DNA from 2 places in the Microbispora rosea genome. Region 1 is predicted to be linked to the other one. Evidence: riboswitches for the same ligand, from Rfam matches in the RefSeq annotation. Region 1 holds a riboswitch; the other holds the start of a gene.

Region 1 (11,147 bases):
GGCCGTGTCACCACATCACCCCCTCGCGCCTTTACCTTCACATGATGCAGTCGTGATGGCGGCAATACCCAGCAGACAAGGCGAATCACGCAATATACCCATTTTTCGTCTTACTTCTGGTTTCTCGCTGTCCATTGCCCCGCCCGCCGGCGAGCCGTTCGCGGCTCACCCAACGCGGCATATCAGGACAAATCACCCCACTACTGCATGTCGTTCGCCCGCCGGACCACCGATGGAGCGCTCCACCGTCTCCGCCGGAAAGCTTTCCGTGCCGATCATGGGAGGCGCGGTCACTGGGCGGTCAGGCCGCCGACGAACAGCACCCCCAGCGCGACGACCCAGGCCGCCACGGCGACGCCGTACAGGGACTCGCGCCGGGCGAACCAGGCGACCCCGGTGGCACACACCGCGACCACCCCGACCATCACGGACAGCGCGACCACCGAGGCGATCCGGTCCGCACAGCCCGGCGGCGGTCCCAGGCTCGTCGTGCAGAAGGCCTGGGTGCTCCAGTCGCCGAAGACCGCGAACCCCCACAGCGCGGCCAGCAACAGGCTGGCCGCCGCCGGGATCGCCGGAGGAACCACGGTGCGCGTCACCCGGGTACAGATACCCGCCTCGAGAAACGGCGACACGCGAGAGAAATACCGTTTCGGCATCGCGCCGCCCATCGCTAAGCTCTTGTGTTTCCCGCTTCCACCAGTCCTGTCCCCGTCATGCCCGGAGGAGCTTCCGCATGCCCGGAAATGTGCTCGAAGCCGAGCGCGCCCATCTCGCGGCCTCCCGCGCCGCACTGCGAGCGATGCGCGAGCACGCGCAGTCGCTGTCGGCGGACGCCGCCGGCGACTGGGTGTCGCAGCAGGTTCTGCAGGGCCTGCTCGACCAGCGGGTGGCCGCACTGGCCGACCACCCCGACGCGCCGCTGTTCTTCGGCCGCCTGGACCGTGCGGCCGACGACGACCTGCCGAGCACGGTCTACGTCGGCCGCAGGCACGTCCACGACGAGAGCAGCCGGCCCCTCGTGATCGACTGGCGCGCCCCGATCTCGCGTGCCTTCTACCAGGCCAGCCCCGCCGACCCCATGGGGGTGGCGCTGCGCCGCAGGTTCGGCTACCAGGGCGGCGATCTCACCGCGTACGAGGACGAACCACTCGACGGCAGGGCGCTCGGGCAGAGCAGGCTGCTGACCGAGGAGATCGAGCGGCCCCGCACCGGCCCGATGCGGGACATCGTGGCGACCATCCAGCCCGACCAGGACGAGATCGTCCGCGCCGACCTCGGCGTGACCGTCTGCGTACAGGGCGCGCCGGGCACGGGCAAGACGGCCGTGGGCCTGCACCGCGCGGCCTACCTGCTGTTCACCCACCGGGAGAAGCTGTCGCGCTCGGGCGTGACGATCGTCGGGCCCAACCGGGCCTTCCTCTCCTACATCTCCTCGGTGCTGCCGGCGCTCGGCGAGGTGAAGGTCGACCAGACGACGGTGGCCGGTGTCCTGGGCGACCACGCCCATCCCGAGGACCCCGCGGTGGCGGCCGTGAAGGGCGACGCCCGCATGGCCGAGGTCGTCAGGCGGGCGCTGTGGCTGCATGTGACCAAGCCGGTCGAAGGGGTGCTGTTCACCAAGGGCATCAACCGCTATCGGGTGCCCGATCACGAGGTCCGTGAGATCGTCGCCTCGCTGCGCGGGACGACGCGGTACGGCCCGGGCCGCGCCACCCTGGCCCAGCGGCTCGCCCACGCCGTGCTCGTCCAGATGGAACGGCGCGGCGAGTCGCCCGACGACCGGGTCCAGGACGCGGTGGCCCGGTCGAAGCCGGTCAAGGCCGTGCTGGACGCCGTCTGGCCGAAGCTCACCCCCGAGCAGGTGCTGTTCCGGCTGCTGTCGGACCCCGAGTTCCTGGCCAAGGCGGCCCGGTCGGACCTCTCGCCGGAGGAGCAACAGCTCCTCGTGTGGCGCAAGCCGTACAAGTCACACCGGTCGGCCAAGTGGACGGCCGCCGACGCGGCGCTGCTGGACGAACTCGGCGACCTGATCGAGCGGACCCCTTCGCGGGGACACCTCGTGGTGGACGAGGCGCAGGACCTGTCGGCGATGCAGTTGCGGGCGCTCGGACGCCGCTGCCGCAACGGCTCGGCGACCGTGCTCGGCGACCTCGCCCAGGGCACGACACCCTGGTCGGCGCGTTCGTGGAAGACCGTGCTCGACCACCTCGGCCAGCCGTCCGGCGAGGTCACCGAGCTCACGCTCGGCTTCCGTGTGCCTCGCGAGGTCCTCGACTTCGCCGCACGGCTGCTGCCCTCCGTCGCCCCCGAGCTCGCCCCGCCGCGCTCGCTGCGTCCCGGTGCCGGCTCCCTGTCCGTACGCCGCGAGACCGACGTCGCCGCGGCCCTCTCCGAGGCCGTACGGCAGGCCCTCGCGCAGGAGGGCTCCGTCGGTGTCATCGCCGCCGACTCCGCCCTTCCCGCGCTCTCAGCGGCCCTGGAGGCCACCGCGGTGCCGCACACGGTGCTCGGCCCGGACTCGACGGGCGACGACCGGGTGCTGCTGGTCCCCGCGACGCTCGCCAAGGGCCTGGAGTACGACCACGTGATCGTCGCCGAGCCCGCCGCGATCGTGGAGGCGGAGGAGCGCGGCCTCGCCCGCCTCTACGTGGTCCTCACCCGGGCGGTAACGTCACTGACCGTCCTGCACGGCCGCGATCTTCCCGAGGAGCTGCGATGACTTCGACCGGCGTAAGCGTCCGCCACGGAGCGCTCGACGACGTCCCGGCCCTCCTGCGGTTCTGGCTGGAGGCCGCGGAGAACACCGACAGGCACGACGACGCCGGCAAGGTCGTGGCCCTGATCGAGCGCGACCCCGAGGCGCTGCTCATCGCCGAGATCGACGGCCGCATGGTCGGCACGCTCATCGCCGCATGGGACGGCTGGCGCGCCCACCTCTACCGGCTCGCCGTTGATCCCGCCCACCGGCGGATGGGCATCGGATCACGGCTGATCGGGGCCGCCGAGGAGCGGTTCAGGGAGTTCGGCGCGTTCCGTGCCGACGCGATGGTCCTGCACGACAACGCCCTGGCGCACCACGCCTGGACGGCGGCGGGATACACGATGCAGACCGACTGCGCCCGCTGGGTCAGGCGCCTCACCTGAGGCGCACCACGGGAAAGGGCGGTTCCCCCGAGGGGGAACCGCCCTTCCGTTGAGACGAAGCAGGCAGATGGATCAGAAGTCCATGTCGCCGCCGCCGGGCATGGCGGGGGCCTTCTCCTTCTCGGGCTTCTCGGCGATGACGGCCTCGGTGGTCAGGAACAGCGCCGCGATGGACGCCGCGTTCTGCAGCGCCGAGCGGGTGACCTTGGCCGGGTCGATGATGCCGGACTCGAACATGTTGACGTACTCGCCGGTCGCGGCGTTGAGGCCCTCACCAGCCGGGAGGTTGCGGACCTTCTCCACCACGACGCCGCCCTCGAGGCCGGCGTTGACGGCGATCTGCTTCAGCGGCTCCTCAAGGGCCTTGCGGACGATCGCGGCACCGGTGGCCTCGTCGCCGTTGACCTCGAGCTTGTCGAACGCGTTGGCGCCGGCCTGCAGCAGAGCCACGCCACCGCCGGGGACGATGCCCTCCTCGACCGCGGCCTTCGCGTTGCGGACGGCGTCCTCGATGCGGTGCTTGCGCTCCTTGAGCTCGACCTCGGTGGCCGCGCCGGCCTTGATGACGGCGACGCCGCCGGCCAGCTTGGCGAGGCGCTCCTGGAGCTTCTCGCGGTCGTAGTCGGAGTCGGTGCGCTCGATCTCGGCGCGGATCTCGTTGACCCGGCCGGAGATCTGCTCGGCGTCACCGGCGCCGTCGACGATCGTGGTCTCGTCCTTGGTGATGACGACCTTGCGGGCGCGGCCGAGCAGGTCGAGGGTGGCGTTCTCGAGCTTGAGACCGACCTCCTCGGAGATGACCTGGCCACCGGTGAGGATGGCGATGTCGCCCAGCATGGCCTTGCGGCGGTCGCCGAAGCCCGGAGCCTTGACGGCCACGGACTTGAACAGGCCGCGGATCTTGTTGACGACCAGGGTGGCCAGGGCCTCGCCCTCGACGTCCTCGGCGATGATGACCAGCGGCTTGCCGGACTGCACGACCTTGTCGAGCAGCGGCAGCAGGTCCTTGTTCGCCGAGACCTTGGAGTTGACGATCAGGATGTACGGGTCCTCGAAGACCGCCTCCATGCGCTCGGGATCGGTCACGAAGTAGCCGGACACGTAACCCTTGTCGAAGCGCATGCCCTCGGTGAGCTCCAGCTCCAGGCCGAAGGTGTTGCTCTCCTCGACGGTGATGACGCCTTCCTTGCCCACCTTGTCCATCGCCTCGGCGATGAGGGCGCCGATCTCGGTGTCGGCGGCGGAGATGGAGGCGGTGGAGGCGATCTGCTCCTTCGTCTCCACGTCCTTGGCGAGCTTCGACAGCTCCTCGCTGACGCGCTCGACGGCGGCCTCGATGCCCTTCTTCAGCGCCATCGGGTTGGCGCCGGCGGCCACGTTGCGCAGACCCTCGCGGACCAGCGCCTGAGCGAGCACGGTGGCCGTCGTCGTGCCGTCACCGGCGACGTCGTCGGTCTTCTTCGCGACTTCCTTGACCAGCTCGGCGCCGATCTTCTCCCACGGGTCCTCGAGCTCGATCTCCTTGGCGATGGAGACACCGTCGTTGGTGATCGTGGGGGCGCCCCACTTCTTCTCCAGCACGACGTTGCGGCCCTTGGGGCCGAGGGTCACCTTCACGGCGTCGGCGAGCTGGTTCATACCGCGCTCGAGACCGCGCCGGGCGTCCTCGTCAAACGCGATCATCTTGGCTGCCATTAGGCTAGACCTCCCAGTAGCAGGGTGTCTTCAACGGACCGAGCCGACGCCCGCGACGGCTTGGACCCGCTATCCCTGCGCGGGCCCCATCGCCCCGATCCCGGTTGTTGTCACTCTCGACCTCAGAGTGCCAAACAAGTATTTAGCACTCTACCCCTGAGAGTGCAAGCGGAAGCCGTGCTGACCAGCTTGGACGGTATGTCCAGAGCGACCCTCCGGAGCGACGCGCCGCCGGTCAGGACCGAGGAGCCGAGCGAGAGCCGAGCGGGAGCCGCGAGGAGTGCGGCCCCGCTCCGGACCCAGCGGCCCATACCCGCCCGAGTGGCCGCAAAAGGGCCGTGGAAGGGCCGCGGAAGGGCCTTGAAAGGCCCGCAGTGGCCCGCAGGCGCCCGGAGTGGCCGTGCGGAGCGAGGCGGGTGGGACCGGCAAGCGGAAGGCCCGGTGCGCGAGTCCCGCGCGCCGGGCCTTCCAAGGTCGATGACGGGATCAGACGGCCCGTACGGCTTCCGCCTGCGGGCCCTTCTGACCCTGCGTGATGTCGAACTCAACCCGCTGACCCTGCTCGAGGGCCTTGTAGCCGTCCATCATGATTGCCGAGTAATGGACGAACACGTCCTTACCACCGTCTACCGCGATGAAGCCGTAGCCCTTGTCCGCGTTAAACCATTTGACGGTGCCCTGCGCCACTTCCGACTCCTCTTGCTGGGCTGGGGACCACACCCAAGAAGCCCCCGGTTTTGTCGATCGTCATCGACCATACCCGTGTCAAGCCGTAGGACAACAGAGTCAATCCGCAAACTACTACTTGGCGTTCGCTCAAAGCGGGACCGAAGAATATTCACTTTGCTGTTGAATAGTTGAGAGCTACACCATTTGCCACGGCTTCGTATGACTTCTTCACCGATAGAAGCGCATGTCAGATGCTCGGCTCCGGTGCGGCGGCTCAGCCTCCGGCGACGGCGGGGATGACCGAAATCTGCACCCCGTCCGGCGTGGCGGTGTCCAGACCGTCGGCGAATCGGACATCCTCTTCTCCGACGTAGACGTTGACAAAACGCCGGATCTTACCCGTCTCGTCCAGGATGCGCCCGCCGATGCCGGGGTAGTCCGCGTCGAGCTTCTGCAGGACCTCGCGGAGCGTTCCTCCCTCCCCGCTCACCTCCGCGGCTCCGTTGGTGTACGTCCGGAGAATCGTCGGAATCCGCACGGAAACGCTCATTGTTCGCTCGCTTTCGTTACTGCCGATGGGCTTTTTGAAACGCTTTCAGTTGGCGAATGCCGCACGGAACGCGTCGAGAGAGGGACGGATGACGGCGGCGGGACGGGCGTGCTCGGCCACCGCGTCGAGCGTCTTGAGCCCGTCGCCGGTGTTCAGCACCACGGTCTCGGCGTCGGGGTCGAGGCGGCCCTCGCGCACCAGCTTGCGCAGCACGCCGACCGTGACGCCGCCCGCGGTCTCCGCGAAGACGCCCTCGGTCCTGGCCAGCAGGCGGATCGCGTCGACCACTTCCCGGTCGTTCACGTCCTCCACGGCGCCGCCCGTCCGCCGCGCGATGTCGAGCACGTACGGCCCGTCCGCCGGGTTGCCGATGGCGAGGGACTTGGCGATGGTGTCGGGCCGCACCGGCTGCACCACGTCCTGCCCGGCCTTGAACGCCTGGGATACCGGCGAGCAGCCCTCGGCCTGCGCCCCGAAGATCCGGTAGGGCCGATCCTCGACCAGCCCCAGCTTGACCAGCTCGCGGAAGCCCTTGTCGATCTTCGTGAGCTGCGAGCCGGAGGCCACCGGGATGACGATCTGGTCGGGCAGCCGCCAGCCGAGCTGCTCGGCGATCTCGTATGCCAGCGTCTTGGAGCCCTCGGCGTAGAAGGGCCGGAGGTTGACGTTGACGAAGCCCCACTTCTCGCCGAGCTCGTCGCCGATGAGCTCGGAGCAGAAGCGGTTGACCTCGTCGTAGGTGCCTTCGATGGCGACCAGGCGGCCGCCGTACACCGCGGCCATGGTGACCTTGGCCGGCTCCAGGTCGGCGGGAATGAACACGCAGGAGTCCAGCCCGGCCCTGGCGGCGGCCGCGCCCACCGCGCCGGCGAGGTTGCCGGTGGAGGAGCACGACAGCGTGTGGAAGCCGAAGGTGCGCGCGGCCTCCAGCGCGATCGCGACGACCCGGTCCTTGAAGGAGTGGGTCGGGTTGCCGGAGTCGTCCTTGACGTGGAGCGACCGAAGGCCCAGCTCGGCCGCCAGCCTGTCGGCCTTCACGAGCTTGGTCCAGCCGGGCTGGAGGTTGGGCTTGGCCGCCACGCCGGCGGGAACGGGGAGCAGGGAGCGGTAGCGCCAGATGTTCGCGGGGCCGGACTCGATGTCCTCCCGGCGAACCTCGCCGAAGTCGTACGCCACCTCAAGGGGGCCGAAACACTCCGTACAGGCGAAAATCGGGCCGAGCTCATAAAGAGCGCCGCATTCGCGACACGAAAGACCGGTTGCGGGGCCGAACTCGACGGTGTTCGCGGCAGTGTTAGCGGCAGTGCTGGTGTGCGCCATGAAGCGAGGCCTTTCCCTCATCTTCGCTCGCGACCACCCTGGCCGCGAGCCGGAATTGGCACCTGTCCCGGCCGGGCCTCGTGGGCACGAGTTCGACACCGGGGAGGTTGCCGGGGCTTCGCAGGGCCGGTCCCTCCACCCCTCTGGATGAGCATGTTCAGTTGTAGGACCTTCAGAGGAAAGGTCCCTAGCACTGTACCCCGGCGTCCCCGGTGTCCGTTCTTACGTCTCACATCGCGAGACGATTTGTATCAGCCGTACGCCTCGCCGAGGGCGCTCTGCACGTACTTGCGGGCTTGGTGGATGCGGGACTTGACCGTCCCGAGGGGGATTTTCAGCTGGTCGGCGACCTCCGCGTAGTCGAGCTGGCAGATGTCGCGCAGCACGAGCGCCTGGGCGAGGTCGGGCCGCTCGGCCTCCAGCGCCTCCATCGCGTCGAGCAGGTCGAGCCGCGACCCCGCGATTACGCTCACCCGCTGGGGATCCGGCCGCTGCTCGGGCAGCTCCTCCACCTGCTCCGACGAGCGCCGCTTGAGCGAGCGGTAGGTGGTCCTGGCGCAGTTCACGGTCACGATGTGCAGCCAGGTGCTGAACTTGGCCCGCCCCTCGAACCTCGCGATGTTGCGCGCCACGGCGAGCAGCGTGTCCTGCGCGGCCTCCTCGGCGTCCTGCCGATACGGTAGAAGCCGCTCGCAGTGCCGCAGCACGTCGGGCTCGATGCGCCGCAGCAGCTCACCGAGCGCGCGGTGGTCCCCCCGGGCAGCCGATCGGGCCAGTTCCTCGGTCGTGTCGTCCAGTGCCATGCCGTATCCAGCCCTCCCGCGATCGCTTGACATCCTATTGACGGAGGTCGGCTTTTATTAATCTTCCGGCATGCGCGCCCGCTCTGATCGAGGGAACCCGAAGATGAGCAGCTCCGTCCTGATCGCGTCCAACCGGGGCCCCGTGTCCTTCACGCTGTCGGACGACGGCGGCCTGACCATGCGCAGAGGCGGGGGCGGGCTCGTCTCCGGTCTGTCCGAGGTGGTCAGGGACACCGACGTCCTGTGGGTCTGCGCGGCGCTGTCGGACGGCGACCGGGGCGCGGTGCGCCAGACCCCCGGCGGGCGGCTCGACCGGGCCTTCGAGACCGGGCCGATCCGCATGCTGGACATTCCGCCCGCGGTCTTCCACCGGGCCTACAACGCCGTGGCCAACTCGACCCTCTGGTTCGTCAACCACCTGCTCTACAACACGCCCTTCTCCCCCGAGTTCGGCACGCGCTTCCGCCGCGAGTGGGAGTCGTACCGCACGTACAACGGCGCCTTCGCGCTGGCCCTGGCCGAGGAGGCGGCCCACCGGGCGCGCGTCATGGTGCAGGACTACCACCTGACGCTGGCCCCGGCGATGCTCCGGGTCGAGCGGCCGGACCTGCGCATCGCCCACTTCTCGCACACGCCCTGGGCGCCGCCGGAATACTTCGCGCTGCTGCCGGAGGACGTCGTGGCGGAGGTGCTGACCGGCATCCTCGGCGCCGACCACGCGGGATTCCTCACCGCGCGCTGGGCCCGCGCCTTCATGGACTGCTGCGAAACCCTGCTCGGCGCCTGCGTGGACCACGCCGCCCGCACGGTGACGTACGACGGGCGGACCACCAGGATCGGCGTGCACCCGCTCGGCGTGAACGGCGAGGCGCTGCGGGTTCGGGCGGCCGAGCAGGACGTCGAGTCGCACATGACCGTGATCAGGGACCTCGTGGGCGACCGCAAGCTGATCGTGCGCATCGACCGCACCGAGCTGTCCAAGAACATCGTGCGCGGCCTGCGGGCCTACCAGGAGTTCCTGTCCGCCCATCCCGAGTGGCACGGCCGGGTCGTCCACCTCGCGTTCGCCTATCCCTCCCGCCACGACCTGCCGGAGTATCGCGAGTACACGGCGGCCGTGCAGCGCTGCGCCAAGGAGATCGAGGACGAGTACGCGACCGAGGACTGGGACCCGCTGATCCTCAACGTGAACGACGACTACCCGCGCTCGCTGGCCGCCTACCGGCTGGCCGACGTCCTGCTCGTCAACCCGATCAGGGACGGCATGAACCTGGTGGCCAAGGAGGGCCCGATCCTGTCGCCCCGGTGCGCGCTGGTGCTGTCGCGCGAGGCGGGCGCGGCGGCCGAACTGGGGGCCGACGCCCTGCTCGTCAACCCCTACGACGTGTCCGGCACCGCGGCGGCGCTGCACGAGGCGCTGACGCTGCCGGAGCAGGAGCGGCTCAGCCGCGGCCTGCGGCTGCGGGAGGCCGCCACCGCACTGCCGCCCCAGCGCTGGTTCGACGACCAGCTCGCCGCGCTGCACTGACTCCGGCCGTCACCACCCGTCCTCCCGGCGCACCGCGTCTACCGGCGCACCGGGCGAGAGCACGGTCAGTGCCAGGTCGCGTTCTTGAGGATCGTGCTCAGCTGCGGGTGGTCCCACTGGTCCAGGACCAGGATCTTCGACGTGGGCAGATACCACTCGCGCTGGTTGTAGTGCAGCTTCACCCGCCACTTCTTGTCGACGCAGGTCGCCGCCCACTTGTGGTAGTCCGCCTTGTGGCCCGGCCCGACCTGCCGCAGCCCCTTGTCCGCGACCTTCCACTCGCCCTTGTACAGCTTGTAGCTCCTGGGACAGATGCTGACGTCGGTCGCGGGGTCGTAGCCGTACTTCGGCTTGTACGCCTGGAACGTGCGGAGCCCGATCTTGAGCGCCTTCGGGCCCAGCACCCAGAAGCTGTGGCACCCCCAGTCGCGGAAGCCGAAGTCCTCGGTGCCGAAGGTGGGACACGAGCCCGTGATGACGCGCACCCAGTCCTTGTCGTCCTTGACCACCTTCCACGACGCGGGGATCGTGAGGGTCAGGCCGCTCCGCAGGTGGACCTGCTTGGTGGCGCGGCTCTCGCTCGCGGACGCCGCCGCCGGAGCGGTCAGGGTGGCCGCGAGCACGGCCAGGCCGGCCGCCGCGGCCGGGATCGTCTTTCTGAACATGCCGGGCACATTAGGCGTGTTCGCTTGCAGGCGACTTGCGGCCCGATGGACGACATGCGGCCCGGCAGGCGGAAGGTCACCGAACGCGGCGTCAGTGCCAGGTCGCGTTCTTGAGGATCGTGCTCAGGCCCGGCGTCCTCCACTGGTCGATCACCAGAATCTTCGACGTGGGCAGATACCACTCGCGCTGGTGGAAGCGGGCTCTCTGCCTGCCAGGGCCCAGGGGCGCGCACGTGCCCGCCCAGTCGCGGTAGTACGCCTTGTGTCCCGGCCCGACCTGCCGTAACCCCTTGTCCGCGAGCGTGGTCCTTCCGATGTAGAGGTTCTTCTTCACCGGGCAGGGCCCGACGTCGGTGGCCGGATAGAACGGGCCGTCCGGCGTGTACTTCTGGAACAGCTCGTGGCCGATCTCGATGGCCTTGGGCCCCATGATCCAGAAGCTGTGGCAGCCCGAGTCGCGGAAGCCGTACGTGTCCGTGCCCTTGGTGGGGCACGCGCCGGTGATGACGCGCACCCAGTCCTTGCGGCTGTCGTCGACCTTCCAGGACGACGGGATCCTGAGGGTGAGGCCCTTGCGCAGGTGCAGAGCCTTGGTCGCCGCGCCGTCGCTCGCGAACGCCGCCGCCGGAGCCGCCAGGGACGCCGCGAGCACGGCCAGGCCGGCCGCCGCGGCCGAGATCGTTGTCCTCATGCCCGGCACGCTACGCCCGGCCGCTTGCAGACGGCTTGCCGAGAGTCGCGACGAGGTCTCCGAGGAAGGCCACGACGCC
Region 2 (11,147 bases), on a different contig from region 1:
CCTGGATGACCTTCTCGCGGGTGCGGCGGGAACGCTCGGCCCGTTTGTCCGGCCGCTTGACGGTGTCCATGGCGCGAGTATATCTCTAGAGTCAGTCACTAGAGTTGGACTCTAAAAACCTGGAGCGGAGCCATGGACAAGCACGACACCGCGGGCACGGACACCCGGCTGGACGAGGAGGAGGCCGTACGCCGAGCGCTGGAGAACTACTACCGGGACGGCAAGCCGCCGTGGGACACCGGCGTGACGCCGCCCGAGCTGGTCGCCCTGATCGAGGGGCACGAGCCGGGGAACGGGGCGGGGAACGGGGCGCTGCCGCCCGGCCGGGCCCTGGAGCTCGGCTGCGGCACCGGAACCAACGCCATCTACCTGGCCCGTCACGGCTGGGAGGTCGTGGCGGTCGACCTGGTCGACCGCGCGATCGAGCAGGCCCGGGAGAGGGCCGTCGCGGCGGGAGCGGCCGTACGGCTGCTGCAGGGCGACGCCACCCGGCTCGACGAGCTGGACGCGCCCGGCCCCTACGACTTGTTCTTCGACTTGAGCTGCTACTGCGGCATCCCGCCGCACCGCCGGGACGCGTACGCCGCCGGGCTCACCCGCCGCGCCGCTCCCGGCGCACGGCTGCTGATGTTCGGGTACGGCCCCGGAACGCTCGGCGACACGTTCGCCGGCGTCACCGCCGACGAGCTGCGCGCCAGGTTCGCCGGCTGGGAGCTGGCCGACGTCACGCCCGGGACGAACCCGTTCCCCACCTTCTGGTTCACGCTGCGGGCCGGGGCGGCCTGAGGCGTCGCACCCCCTACAGGGTCAGGACCACGTTGTCGATGAGGCGGGTGGTGCCCACCTTGGCGGCCACGGCGAGGATCGCCTCGCCGTGGTGGCCGTCGGCGACCGGGGCGAACGTCGCGGGGTCGGCCAGGATCAGGTAGTCGAGCAGCAGCGGCGGGTCGAAGCGGGCCGCCTCCTCCAGCACGGCCCTGGCGGCGTCGAGGATCCCGGCCGGCCCCGCGGTCTCGGCCCGCGCCGCGCCTGCCCGCAGCGCCCGCGACAGCGCGAGCGCGGTGGCGCGGTCGGCCTCGGACAGATACCTGTTGCGGCTGGACAGCGCGAGACCGTCGGGCTCCCGCACGGTCGGGGCGCCGACGATCGACACCGGGACGTCGAGGTCGGCCACCATCCGCCGGATCAGCGCGAGCTGCTGGGCGTCCTTCTGCCCGAAGACCGCGACGTCCGGCCGCACCAGGTTGAACAGCTTGAGCACCACGGTCAGCACGCCGTCGAAGTGGCCGGGCCGGAAGGCGCCCTCGACCACGCCGCCCATGCCGCCGGCCGAGACCTCCACCTGGCGGTCCGGCAGGTACATGTCCTCGGCCGAGGGCGCGAAGACCACAGCCACGCCCTCTTCCTCGCACGCCCGGAGGTCGGCGTCGAACGTACGGGGATAGCGGGAGAAGTCCTCGTTGGGGGCGAACTGCAGGGGATTGACGAACACGCTCACCACCACGTGGTCGGCGTGCTCGCGCGCCAGCCGCACCAACGACCGGTGGCCCTCGTGGAGCGCCCCCATCGTGGGGACCAGGGCGATCCTCCCGGGGCCGAGCGCGTCCCTCGCCTTGTCGAGGGCGGCGCGGTCGGCGGCGACGGTCAGGTCCATATGTTCCCTCCCAGGGCGTCCAGAAGGCGTTCGGCCGCCTCCGGCTTGAGCAGGCCCGCCGCGAGCGCCCGGTCGGCGGTGAGCCGCGCCAGGGCGACGTACGCGTCCGCGGCCTCGGGGGCGGCCAGGATGAGCGCGTCGACGTGCTTGCGCACGGTGCCCGCGTCGCCGCGGACCACGGGCCCGGTGAGCCCGCTGATGCCGAGACGCAGCACGTTGTCGAGTGCCGCGCTCAGCAGCGGGCCGAGCATCCGGCCAGGATGCTCCACGCCGATCTTCGCGAGCAGTTCCTGCGACTCGGCCACGAGCGTCACCATGTGGTTCGCGGCGCCGGCCAGGGCGGCGTGGTAGAGCGGCCGGTCCCGGTCGGCGATCCACACCGGCTCGCCGCCCATCTCGATCACCAGCGCCTCGGCCACCGGCCGCAGCACGTCGGGCGCCGTGACGCCGAACGAGCAGCCGTTGAGCCGGGTCAGGTCGTCGCTCCTGCCGGTGAACGTCATCACGGGATGCAGCGCGAGCGGCAGCGCCCCCGCCTCGGCCGCGGGGTCGAGCACGCCCAGGCCGTACGCGCCGCTGGCGTGCACGAGCAGCTTGCCGCGCAGGTCGGCGCCGGTGGCGGCGAGGCCGGAGACGAGGCCGGGCAGGACGTCGTCCGGCACGGTCAGCAGCACGAGCTCGGACCTGGCTATCACCTCGTCCGGCCTGCTGAGCTTCAGGCCGAGGCGGTCGGCGGCGCGCCGCGCCGACGCGTCGGATACGCCGCTGGCGGCCACCACCCGATGACCCGCGAGCATGAGCGCGGCTCCGAGCACGGAGCCGACCCGTCCCGCGCCGAGCACTCCCACGGCGAGCCGCGCCGGGCGGTCACTTGTGTCCATGACGCCTCCCCTCGGTTCAGCGTAGCGGCGGCGCTCCCGCCGGCCCGGGCGTGGCCCAACGGTCGGATTTTGTCCCGTTTCTCACGGGCCTATGTTGAGCCATAAGTACGAAAGTGACTACTTTTCGTCACGGCCTCGGCGTGTCGGTAACGTACGACGCTGTGGAGGTCACCTGGCGGGAGGCCATGCGGCGGGCGCTCTACGGCGCGGAGGGTTTCTACCTACGGGAGCGCCCCGACCGGCATTTCCGCACGTCGGTGCAGGCCTCGCCGGTCTTCGCCGAGGCCGTGCTGCGCCTGCTCCTGCGGGCCGACGCCGCCCTCGGCCGGCCCGACCGGGTCGATCTCGTGGACATGGGCAGCGGCACCGGCCTGCTGGCCGCCCGCGTGCTCGCCGCCGCGCCGCCGGACCTCGCGGAGCGGCTTCGGGTCACCGCCGTCGACCTGTCCCCCCGGCCGGCCGATCTCGACCCCCGCGTCGCCTGGGAGCCGGAGGCGCCGTACGGGATCGGGGGCCTGGTGATCGCCAACGAGTGGCTGGACAACGTGCCGCTCGACGTCGCCGAGATGACGCCGGACGGCCCTCGCCTGGTGCTCGTGGACCCCTCGACCGGCGACGAGAGGCTCGGGCCCGCTCCCGGCCCTGAGGACCTGGCCTGGCTGGAGCGCTGGTGGCCGCTGCGTTCGCCGGGGGAACGCGCCGAGATCGGCCGCCCGCGCGACGAGGCGTGGGCCTCGCTGATCGCGCGGATGGCGCGCGGCACGGCGGTCGCCGTGGACTACGCCCACCTGGCCGGGCGGCGGCCCCCGCTCGGCACGATCGCCGGATATCGCGACGGCGCGCTGGTCCCGGCCACGCCGGACGGGTCGTGCGACATCACGGCCCACGTCGCGCTGGACGCCTGCGCGGCGGCCGGAGAGCGGGCGGGGGCGCGGGCGTCCACGCTCACCACGCAGCGGGAGGCGCTGCGGGAGCTGGGGGTCACCGGCGCCCGGCCGCCGCTCGCGCAGGCGTCGGCCGATCCCGCCGGATACGTGCGCGCGCTCGGCCGGGCCGCACAGGAGGCCGAACTGATCGACCTGGCCGGTCTCGGCGGCTTCGGCTGGCTCAGTCAGACCGTCAGACGGTGACCTTGAGCGACTCCAGGCCGCGCATGATGTAGCTGGGCTTCCAGGTGGGCTCCTCGGCGAGCTCCAGCTTGGGCGCCAGCCGGAGCAGGGCGGCGAACGACTCGGCCATCTCGACCCGCGCGAGCGGCGCGCCGAGGCAGAAGTGGATGCCGGCGCCGAACGAGATGTGCGGGTTGTCCGCCCGGCCGATGTCGAGACGGTCGGGGTCGGCGAAGACCTCGGGGTCTCGGTTGGCCGAGCCGAACAGCAGCGCGATCTCCAGACCCTTGGGGATCGTCACCCCGCCGACCTCGATGTCCTCCAGCACCCACCGCTCGAACATCTGCGCCGGGGTGTCGTAGCGCAGCACCTCCTCGACCGCCGTCGGCATCAGGCCGGGGTCGGCGCGCAGCCGCTCCAGCTCACCCGGGTTGCGGAACAGCGCCCACCATCCGCTGCCGGTGGCGTTGACCGTGGCCTCGTGACCGGCGTTGAGCAGCAGCACGCAGGTGCCGATCAGCTCGTCCTCGGTCAGCCGGTCGCCGTCGTCCACCACCTGGGCCAGCGCCGAGATCATGTCGTCGCCCGGCCGGTCCCTGCGCGCCCTGGCCAGCTCGCGCAGGTAGCCGGCGAACTCCGTGGCCGCGCGTACGGCCGTGTGCTGGGCCTCCAGCGAGGGGTTCAGCTCGTACATCCCGCAGATGTCGGCCGACCAGGGGCGCAGCAGGTGCCGGTCGGCCTCGGGCACGCCCAGCATCTCGGCGATCACGGTGACCGGCAGCGGCTCGGCCACCTCGGCCAGCAGGTCGCCGCCGCCGCGCTCGACCAGTCCCTCGGTCAGCTCGGTCGCGATCCTCCGCACCCGGGGCCGCAGCGACTCGACCATGCGGGGCGTGAACGCCTTGGACACCAGGCGGCGCAGCCGCGTGTGGACCGGCGGCTCGACGTCGAGCATCCCGGCCCGGATCACCCGCCAGAACGGTTCCTGGAACTCCGGCTCGGGCTCGCGGCCGAACGCCTCGTGCGTCGCCACGTGCAGGTAGGACCGGCCGAGGCGCCGGTCGCGCAGCAGCGCGTTCACATCGGCGTGGCGGGCGATCAGCCACTGCCCTGTCGGCTCGAAGAAGCTGACCGGATCGTTGTCGCGCAGGTCGCGGTAGGCGTCATAGGGGTACGCGATGAACTCGGCATTCCAGGGATCAAACTTCACAATGGACAACAATACGGATAAAAGGCCTGGCCTGGGAGTACGGGCGTACGGGTGCCTCATGCCGTAGGTTGGGGCGATGCCGAAGCGCCGCGAACAGCATCGCAGGGAACCTCGCGAACTCGGCGATCTGCCTTATGCCGATCACCTGGAGCCGTTCGACGGCCGGCTCAGCCAGGGCGGCGACTACGACACGGTCCTGTTCGACGGGCAGGAGTTCGAGGACGCCGACGCCGGAGGCGCCCGGTTCATGGAGTCGGCGTTCACCTCGGTGACGTTCACCGGCGGCCGCTATCGGCGCGCCCGGTTCTCCGACGTGTGGATGAACGGCGTGCGCTGGGTGGGCGGCGACCTCACCGAGTCCGTCTGGGTGGACGCGGAGATCGTCATGAGTGCCCCGGCCGGCACGGCGCTGCCCGGCGCCGAGATGCACCAGGTGTTCTTCCACCGCTGCAAGCTCGACTCGGTCAACCTCCGCGCGGCCGACCTGCGGGAGGTCTCGTTCGTCGAGTGCACGCTGCGCGACGTGGACTTCGCGGGCGCCACGCTGACCGGCGTCGACTTCCCCGGATCCACGCTCGAACGGGTGCGGTTCGACAAGGCGCGCATGTCCCGGGTCGACCTGCGCGGCGCCGTGTCCCTGGGCATCTCCGACGGCTACGACGCGCTGCGCGGCGCGACCGTCAGCGGTGTCCAGCTGATGGAACTCGCTCCGATGTTCGCCCACGTCCTGGGGGTCACGGTCGACGACGGCTGACCTCGCCCGAGCCGCCCGCACTTGCGGCCGGAGGGCGGGGTCGGGTTATAGTGCCGTCCAGGTCATGAGTGCCAGCGTCAAGCCCCGGCTTGCTGGCCGGCAACCCTCGCGCTCGCGGCGGGGTGCCCCGGGTGAGGACCGGGTCCGGCACGAGGTGTGCCGGGCAAGCGCGGGCTCCGCCTTCCGACGCCATGGCCGGGGTCCCCGACCCAGGAGGATTGGCGTGTCCGCACTCACCTTCGTCCAGCAGGCCGTCACCCGCATCTCCGAGCCCGATGTCGCCCCCATGCACCTGCCGGCCGTCGTGGGCGCCGATCTGGAGGTGCCCGTCAGGGGCGGCAGGCTCGTGCCGTACGCGAACCTCGACTACGCGGCGAGCGCGCCCTGTCTGGAGCCGGTGAACGCCGCCGTCGCGGCGGCGCTGCCGGCCTACTCCAGCGTCCACCGGGGCGCGGGCTACGCCTCGCAGCTCACGACGTCCAGGTATGAGCAGGCCAGGCACACCGTGCGGGCCTTCGTCGGCGCCCGGCCCGGCGACGCGCTGGTCTTCGTGCGCAACACGACCGACGCCATGAACCTGCTGGCCCGCAGCCTCCCCGAGGGCACGACCGTCGTCGTGTTCGAGACCGAGCACCACGCCTCGCTGCTGCCCTGGCCCGACGCCGTACGGCTCGCGCCGCCCGCCTTCCCCGGCGAGGCGCTTCGCGCGGCCGACGAGGCGCTGGCCGCGATCGACGGCCCGGCCCTGCTCGTCGTGACCGCGGCCTCCAACGTCACCGGCGAGCTGTGGCCGATCGCCGGGCTGGCCCACATCGCCCACCGGCACGGCGCGCGGATCGCCGTGGACGCCGCCCAGCTCGTCCCCCACCGCGGGCTCAACCTCGCCGCGCTCGACCTCGACTACGTGGCCTTCTCCGGGCACAAGCTCTACGCCCCGTTCGGCGCAGGGGTGCTCGTGGGCCGCCCCGACTGGCTCGCCGACGCCGATCCGTACCTGCGCGGCGGCGGAGCCGTACGGTCCGTGGGCGAGACGGTGGACTGGAGCGACGACCCCGAGACGCGGCACGAAGCGGGCACCCCCAACGTGCTCGGCGCGATCGCGCTCGCCGCCGCCTGCGACGCGCTGACCGCGACGGGCTGGGCCGCGCTTGTGCGGGAGGAGGAGCGGCTGCTCGCCCGCCTGCGTGCCGGGCTCGCCGCGATCCCCGGCGTCCGCGAGCTGTCGCTGTGGGGTCAGGACCACCCGCGCGTCGGCATCGTGTCGTTCACCGTCGAGGGCCGCACCGCCAGGGAGGTCGCCGAGGCGCTGTCGGCCGAGTGGGGCATCGGCGTCAGGGACGGCAAGTTCTGCGCCCATCCGTTCGTCCGCCACCTCCTCGGCGGCGGGGAGGACGGCGGCTGCGCGGACGGCACGGTCAGCGCCGTACGCGCCTCGATCGGCATCGGCACCACCACCGAACACGTCGACCGCCTCATCGACGCCCTACGCGACCTAACCCGGGCGTGATCTTGTAGTTTGTCGCAAGCATGCCCTATGACCTGCGGCGCGATCCTTCGTGATCATGCAATAAATCGCGCCCACACCGTCCGACCAGGGCATCCGCCTTTCGTGAAGTACAAGATCACGGCGGGGGTGAAGGGGAGGGGGCGGAATGGCGGGTGGGCGTGAAACCATGGACGGTATGACGACCGAGCAGGACGGCGTGCCGACCGGACAGGAGGGCGGGCGCACCGAACGCATCGTGGGGCTCGGCGCGGGAGCCGACGCCGTGCAGGCGAGGGAGCTGGCCACCGAGGACATGATCCTCAACATCGGCCCGCAGCATCCTTCCACCCACGGCGTGCTGCGGCTGCGGCTCGTCCTCGACGGCGAGCGCATCACGGCCGCCGAGCCGATCGTCGGCTACATGCACCGCGGGGCGGAGAAGCTGTTCGAGGTGCGCGACTACCGGCAGATCATCGTGCTCGCCAACCGGCACGACTGGCTGTCGGCGTTCGCCAACGAACTGGGCGTCGTGCTCGCGGTCGAGCGCATGCTGGGCATGCAGCCCCCGCCCAGGGCGGTGTGGGCCAGGACGCTGCTCGCCGAGCTCAACCGCGTGCTCAGCCACCTGATGTTCCTCGGCAGCTATCCCCTGGAGCTCGGCGCGATCACGCCGGTCTTCTACGCCTTCCGCGAGCGGGAGACCCTGCAACACGTCATGGAGGAGATCTCCGGCGGCCGCATGCACTACATGTTCAACCGAGTGGGCGGGCTGAAGGAGGAGCTACCCCTGGGCTGGCTCGACCGCGTCACCGCCGCCGTCGCCGCCGTGCGGCGGCGGCTGCCCGACATCGAGGAACTGATCGCCGGCAACGAGATCTTCCTGGCCCGCACTCGCGGCGTCGGCGTGCTCGACCGCGAGACGATCATGCAGTACGGCGTGAGCGGCCCCATCGCGCGGGCCTCGGGCGTCGATTTCGACCTGCGGCGCGACGAGCCCTACCTCGCGTACGGCGAGCTGCCGGTGAAGGTCGTGACCCGGTCGGCCGGGGACTGCCAGGCCCGGTTCCAGGTGCTGCTCGAACAGGTCAAGGTCTCCCTCGACCTCGCCGACGCCTGCGTCGAGCGCCTGCGGCATCTGCCGCCAGGACCGATCAACCAGCGGCTGCCGAAGGTGCTGAAGGCGCCCGAGGGCCACACGTACGCCTGGACCGAGAACCCGCTCGGCCTGAACGGCTACTACCTCGTGTCGCGCGGCGAGAAGACGCCCTGGCGGCTCAAACTGCGCAGCGCCTCCTACAACAACATCCAGGTGCTGCGGGAGATACTGCCGGGCAACCTGGTCGCCGACATGATCGCCATCCTCGGCTCGATGTTCTTCGTGGTGGGAGACATCGACAAGTAGGGAATCAGGCTTCCCCGGACGGCTCGCCGGGCACCCGGCAGCAGTGCTCGAGGAACAGCGCCGCGCAGATCAGGATCACGCAGGCCACGAACGACCCGCCTCCGACGAGCGCGTCCTGGCGGGGCTTGTCCAGGTCGAGCAGTTCGAGCACGTGCACCACGAACCCGGCGAAGATGCCGCCGAACGCCGCTCCGGCGTACGCCGTCGCCTTGGCCAGCGCCGCCAGGCGGGCGACGGCCAGCGGCTCGACGGGCTTGGTGTTCGGGCGGCGCAGAATCCTCGCCCGGGTCAGCCAGCCCGTGTACGCCTCGCCGACGGCCAGCAGCAGCGTGGTGGGAATCGCGGTCCACGGCAGGGTCGGCACCTCGGAGTAGAACTGCAGCAGCAGCCCCCAGGTGAGCAGGCCGAACACGAGCACGAGGCCGACGAGCACGCCGGGATTGCTGGGCTTCACGCGGGGACTCCTCGTCGATCAGGCCGGGGGTTCGAGCACGAGGTCGGGCCGCAGCCGCACCCCGCTCTGGTCCATGTCGGCCAGCAGGGCCGCCACCGACCCGCGTCCGGGCAGCACCGCCGCCGGATCGGCCTGTGCCCACGGGACCAGCACGAACGCCCGCTCGTGCGCCCGGGGGTGCGGGAGCGTGAGCTCGGGGTCGTCCGACATGAGGTTCCCGACCGTGATGAGGTCCACGTCGAGCGTGCGCGGGCCCCACCGCTCCCTGCGCTCGCGGCCGAACGCGTTCTCGACGCTCTGCGCGCGGTCGAGCAGCGTGCGGGGATCGAGCATGCTCTCGGCGACCACGACCGCGTTGAGGTAGGGGCCCTGCTCGGGGCCGCCGACCGGATCGGTCTCGTAGACCGGCGACACCGCCACGAACGTGAGCCCGGGGGCGTCGAACAGCGAGTCGACGGCTCCCTGGAGGTTGTCTATGCGGCGGCCGAGGTTGCTGCCGAGCGCGATCACGACCCTCATGCGCGGCCCCTTCTGATCGTCACCACCACGTCGCCGAACGGCAGCGGGATGGGCGCCGCCGGCTTGTGCACGCTGACCTCCGCCTCCTCGACCAGCTCATGGGCCAGGCAGGCCGCCGCCAGCCGTTCTGCGAGGGTTTCGATGAGGTTGACCGGCTCGCCCTCCACGATGCGGACGAGCTCCGCCGCGAGCGCCCCGTAGTCCACGGTGAGCGTCAGGTCGTCGGCCGCAGCCGCCGGAGCGGTGTCGAACGACAGGGCCACGTCGATCACGAACTCCTGGCCCAGCTCGCGCTCCGCGGGCAGGCAGCCGTGCCTGCCACGGGCCCGCAGACCCGTCAATCGCACGGTGTCACGACCGGTCACCGCCCGCGCCGTCACTGCTCCTGGTCCTCCTCGTCGTCGTCGCTCTGCAGGACCGGTGAGCCGTGGTAGAGCCACAGCCGCCAGCCGGTCCCGGTCCGCACATAGGTGCTGGAGGCGACGACCCGGCCCGCCGCGAAGCCCGGCTCGTCGGTGTCGGCCGCCGTGAGGATGTTCTCCGCACAGGTGACCACGGCGACGTCCCCGATCACGGTCGTCTGCACGTCGGTCAGCACGAACTGGATGTACGGCGTGTTGGCCATGATGAGCGCCCAGGAGCGCAGCACCTCCGACCGCCCGGTCAGCATCGGCCAGCCGGGGTGGACGCACGTGGCCGGACGTCCCGGGACGTCCTCGATCCAGATCTCCGACATCTTGTCGAGGTCGCCGCTCTCGATGGCGTTGTAGAACGCCTGGTTGAGCTCCTCGATGTCCTTCATCGGCGTCCCTGTCGGCATCTCGTCACCGGCCCTCGTCAGCATGTCGTACGGGTGCTGCCCCCCACGCGGCGGCCACACGCACCGCGTCGGCGTTCGCCCGCACCCGGTGCACCCGCACGCACCATGCGCCGGCCCGCGCCGCGAGCGCGGTGACGGCGAGTGTGGCGTCGTCGCTGCCGTCGAACGGCCGGGGCTCGCCGTCCGGTCCCGCCAGCAGTCGGCCGAGGAAGCGTTTCCTCGACGCCCCGATCAGCAACGGGCGGCCGAGGCGGTTAAGCTCGTCGATCCCGGCCAGCAGGGCCCAGTTGTGCGCGGCGTTCTTGGAGAACCCGAGGCCCGGGTCGAGCACGATCTGCTCCTCCCGCACGCCCTCGGCCAGCACGGAGTCGACCCGCTTGCGCAGCTCCTCCGCCACCTCGGTCACGACGTCGCCGTAGATGGCCCGGCTGTCCATGTCGCGGCTGTGCCCGCGCCAGTGCATCACCACGTACGGCACGCCGGTCGCGGCCACCACCCGCGGCATCACCGGATCGGCCAGCCCGCCGCTCACGTCGTTGACGAGCTTCGCCCCCGCCGCGACGGCCGCCTCGGCCACCTCCGCGCGCATGGTGTCGACGCTGACCGTCACGCCCTCCTCGGTGAGCGTGCGGATCACCGGCTCGACGCGGCGCAGCTCCTCGTCGAGGGACACCCGCGCCGCGCCCGGGCGGGTGGACTCGCCGCCCACGTCGACGATGTCGGCGCCCTCGGCCACGAGGTCGAGGCCGTGCCTGATCGCGACGTCGGCGTCGAACCACTGCCCGCCGTCGGAGAAGGAGTCGGGGGTGACGTTGACCACGCCCATGACCAGACAGCGCCCAGACTCGGGCATACCGG

The links. A riboswitch is a leader RNA that binds a small molecule or an ion and turns the genes downstream of it on or off. The one in region 1 is predicted to bind S-adenosylmethionine.
Region 2: it holds a riboswitch for S-adenosylmethionine, as region 1 does, so the genes downstream of both, ACIBK1_RS00900 (aminotransferase class V-fold PLP-dependent enzyme) here and thrC (threonine synthase) in region 1, are expected to answer to the same signal.

Annotation. Positions count from the first base shown of each region.
Region 1 is NZ_JBITJO010000011.1:225,474-236,620, forward strand. It holds gene ACIBK1_RS34460 (hypothetical protein) at 291-599, opposite strand; gene ACIBK1_RS34465 (HelD family protein) at 737-2,722, shown strand; gene ACIBK1_RS34470 (GNAT family N-acetyltransferase) at 2,719-3,147, shown strand; gene groL (chaperonin GroEL) at 3,220-4,842, opposite strand; gene ACIBK1_RS34480 (cold-shock protein) at 5,329-5,529, opposite strand; gene ACIBK1_RS34485 (MoaD/ThiS family protein) at 5,786-6,061, opposite strand; gene thrC (threonine synthase) at 6,107-7,381, opposite strand; SAM riboswitch class I at 7,396-7,535, opposite strand; gene ACIBK1_RS34495 (RNA polymerase sigma factor) at 7,633-8,184, opposite strand; gene ACIBK1_RS34500 (alpha,alpha-trehalose-phosphate synthase (UDP-forming)) at 8,288-9,712, shown strand; gene ACIBK1_RS34505 (hypothetical protein) at 9,778-10,377, opposite strand; gene ACIBK1_RS34510 (hypothetical protein) at 10,469-11,068, opposite strand; gene otsB (trehalose-phosphatase) at 11,079-11,147, opposite strand, start outside.
Region 2 is NZ_JBITJO010000001.1:189,870-201,016, forward strand. It holds gene ACIBK1_RS00865 (TetR/AcrR family transcriptional regulator) at 1-70, opposite strand, end outside; gene ACIBK1_RS00870 (class I SAM-dependent methyltransferase) at 133-786, shown strand; gene panC (pantoate--beta-alanine ligase) at 800-1,654, opposite strand; gene ACIBK1_RS00880 (Rossmann-like and DUF2520 domain-containing protein) at 1,645-2,535, opposite strand; gene ACIBK1_RS00885 (SAM-dependent methyltransferase) at 2,649-3,665, shown strand; gene ACIBK1_RS00890 (cytochrome P450) at 3,655-4,854, opposite strand; gene ACIBK1_RS00895 (pentapeptide repeat-containing protein) at 4,931-5,608, shown strand; SAM riboswitch class IV at 5,669-5,784, shown strand; gene ACIBK1_RS00900 (aminotransferase class V-fold PLP-dependent enzyme) at 5,832-7,115, shown strand; gene ACIBK1_RS00905 (NADH-quinone oxidoreductase subunit D) at 7,291-8,496, shown strand; gene ACIBK1_RS00910 (DUF3180 domain-containing protein) at 8,501-8,950, opposite strand; gene folK (2-amino-4-hydroxy-6-hydroxymethyldihydropteridine diphosphokinase) at 8,969-9,469, opposite strand; gene folB (dihydroneopterin aldolase) at 9,466-9,849, opposite strand; gene ACIBK1_RS00925 (nuclear transport factor 2 family protein) at 9,846-10,313, opposite strand; gene folP (dihydropteroate synthase) at 10,294-11,147, opposite strand, start outside.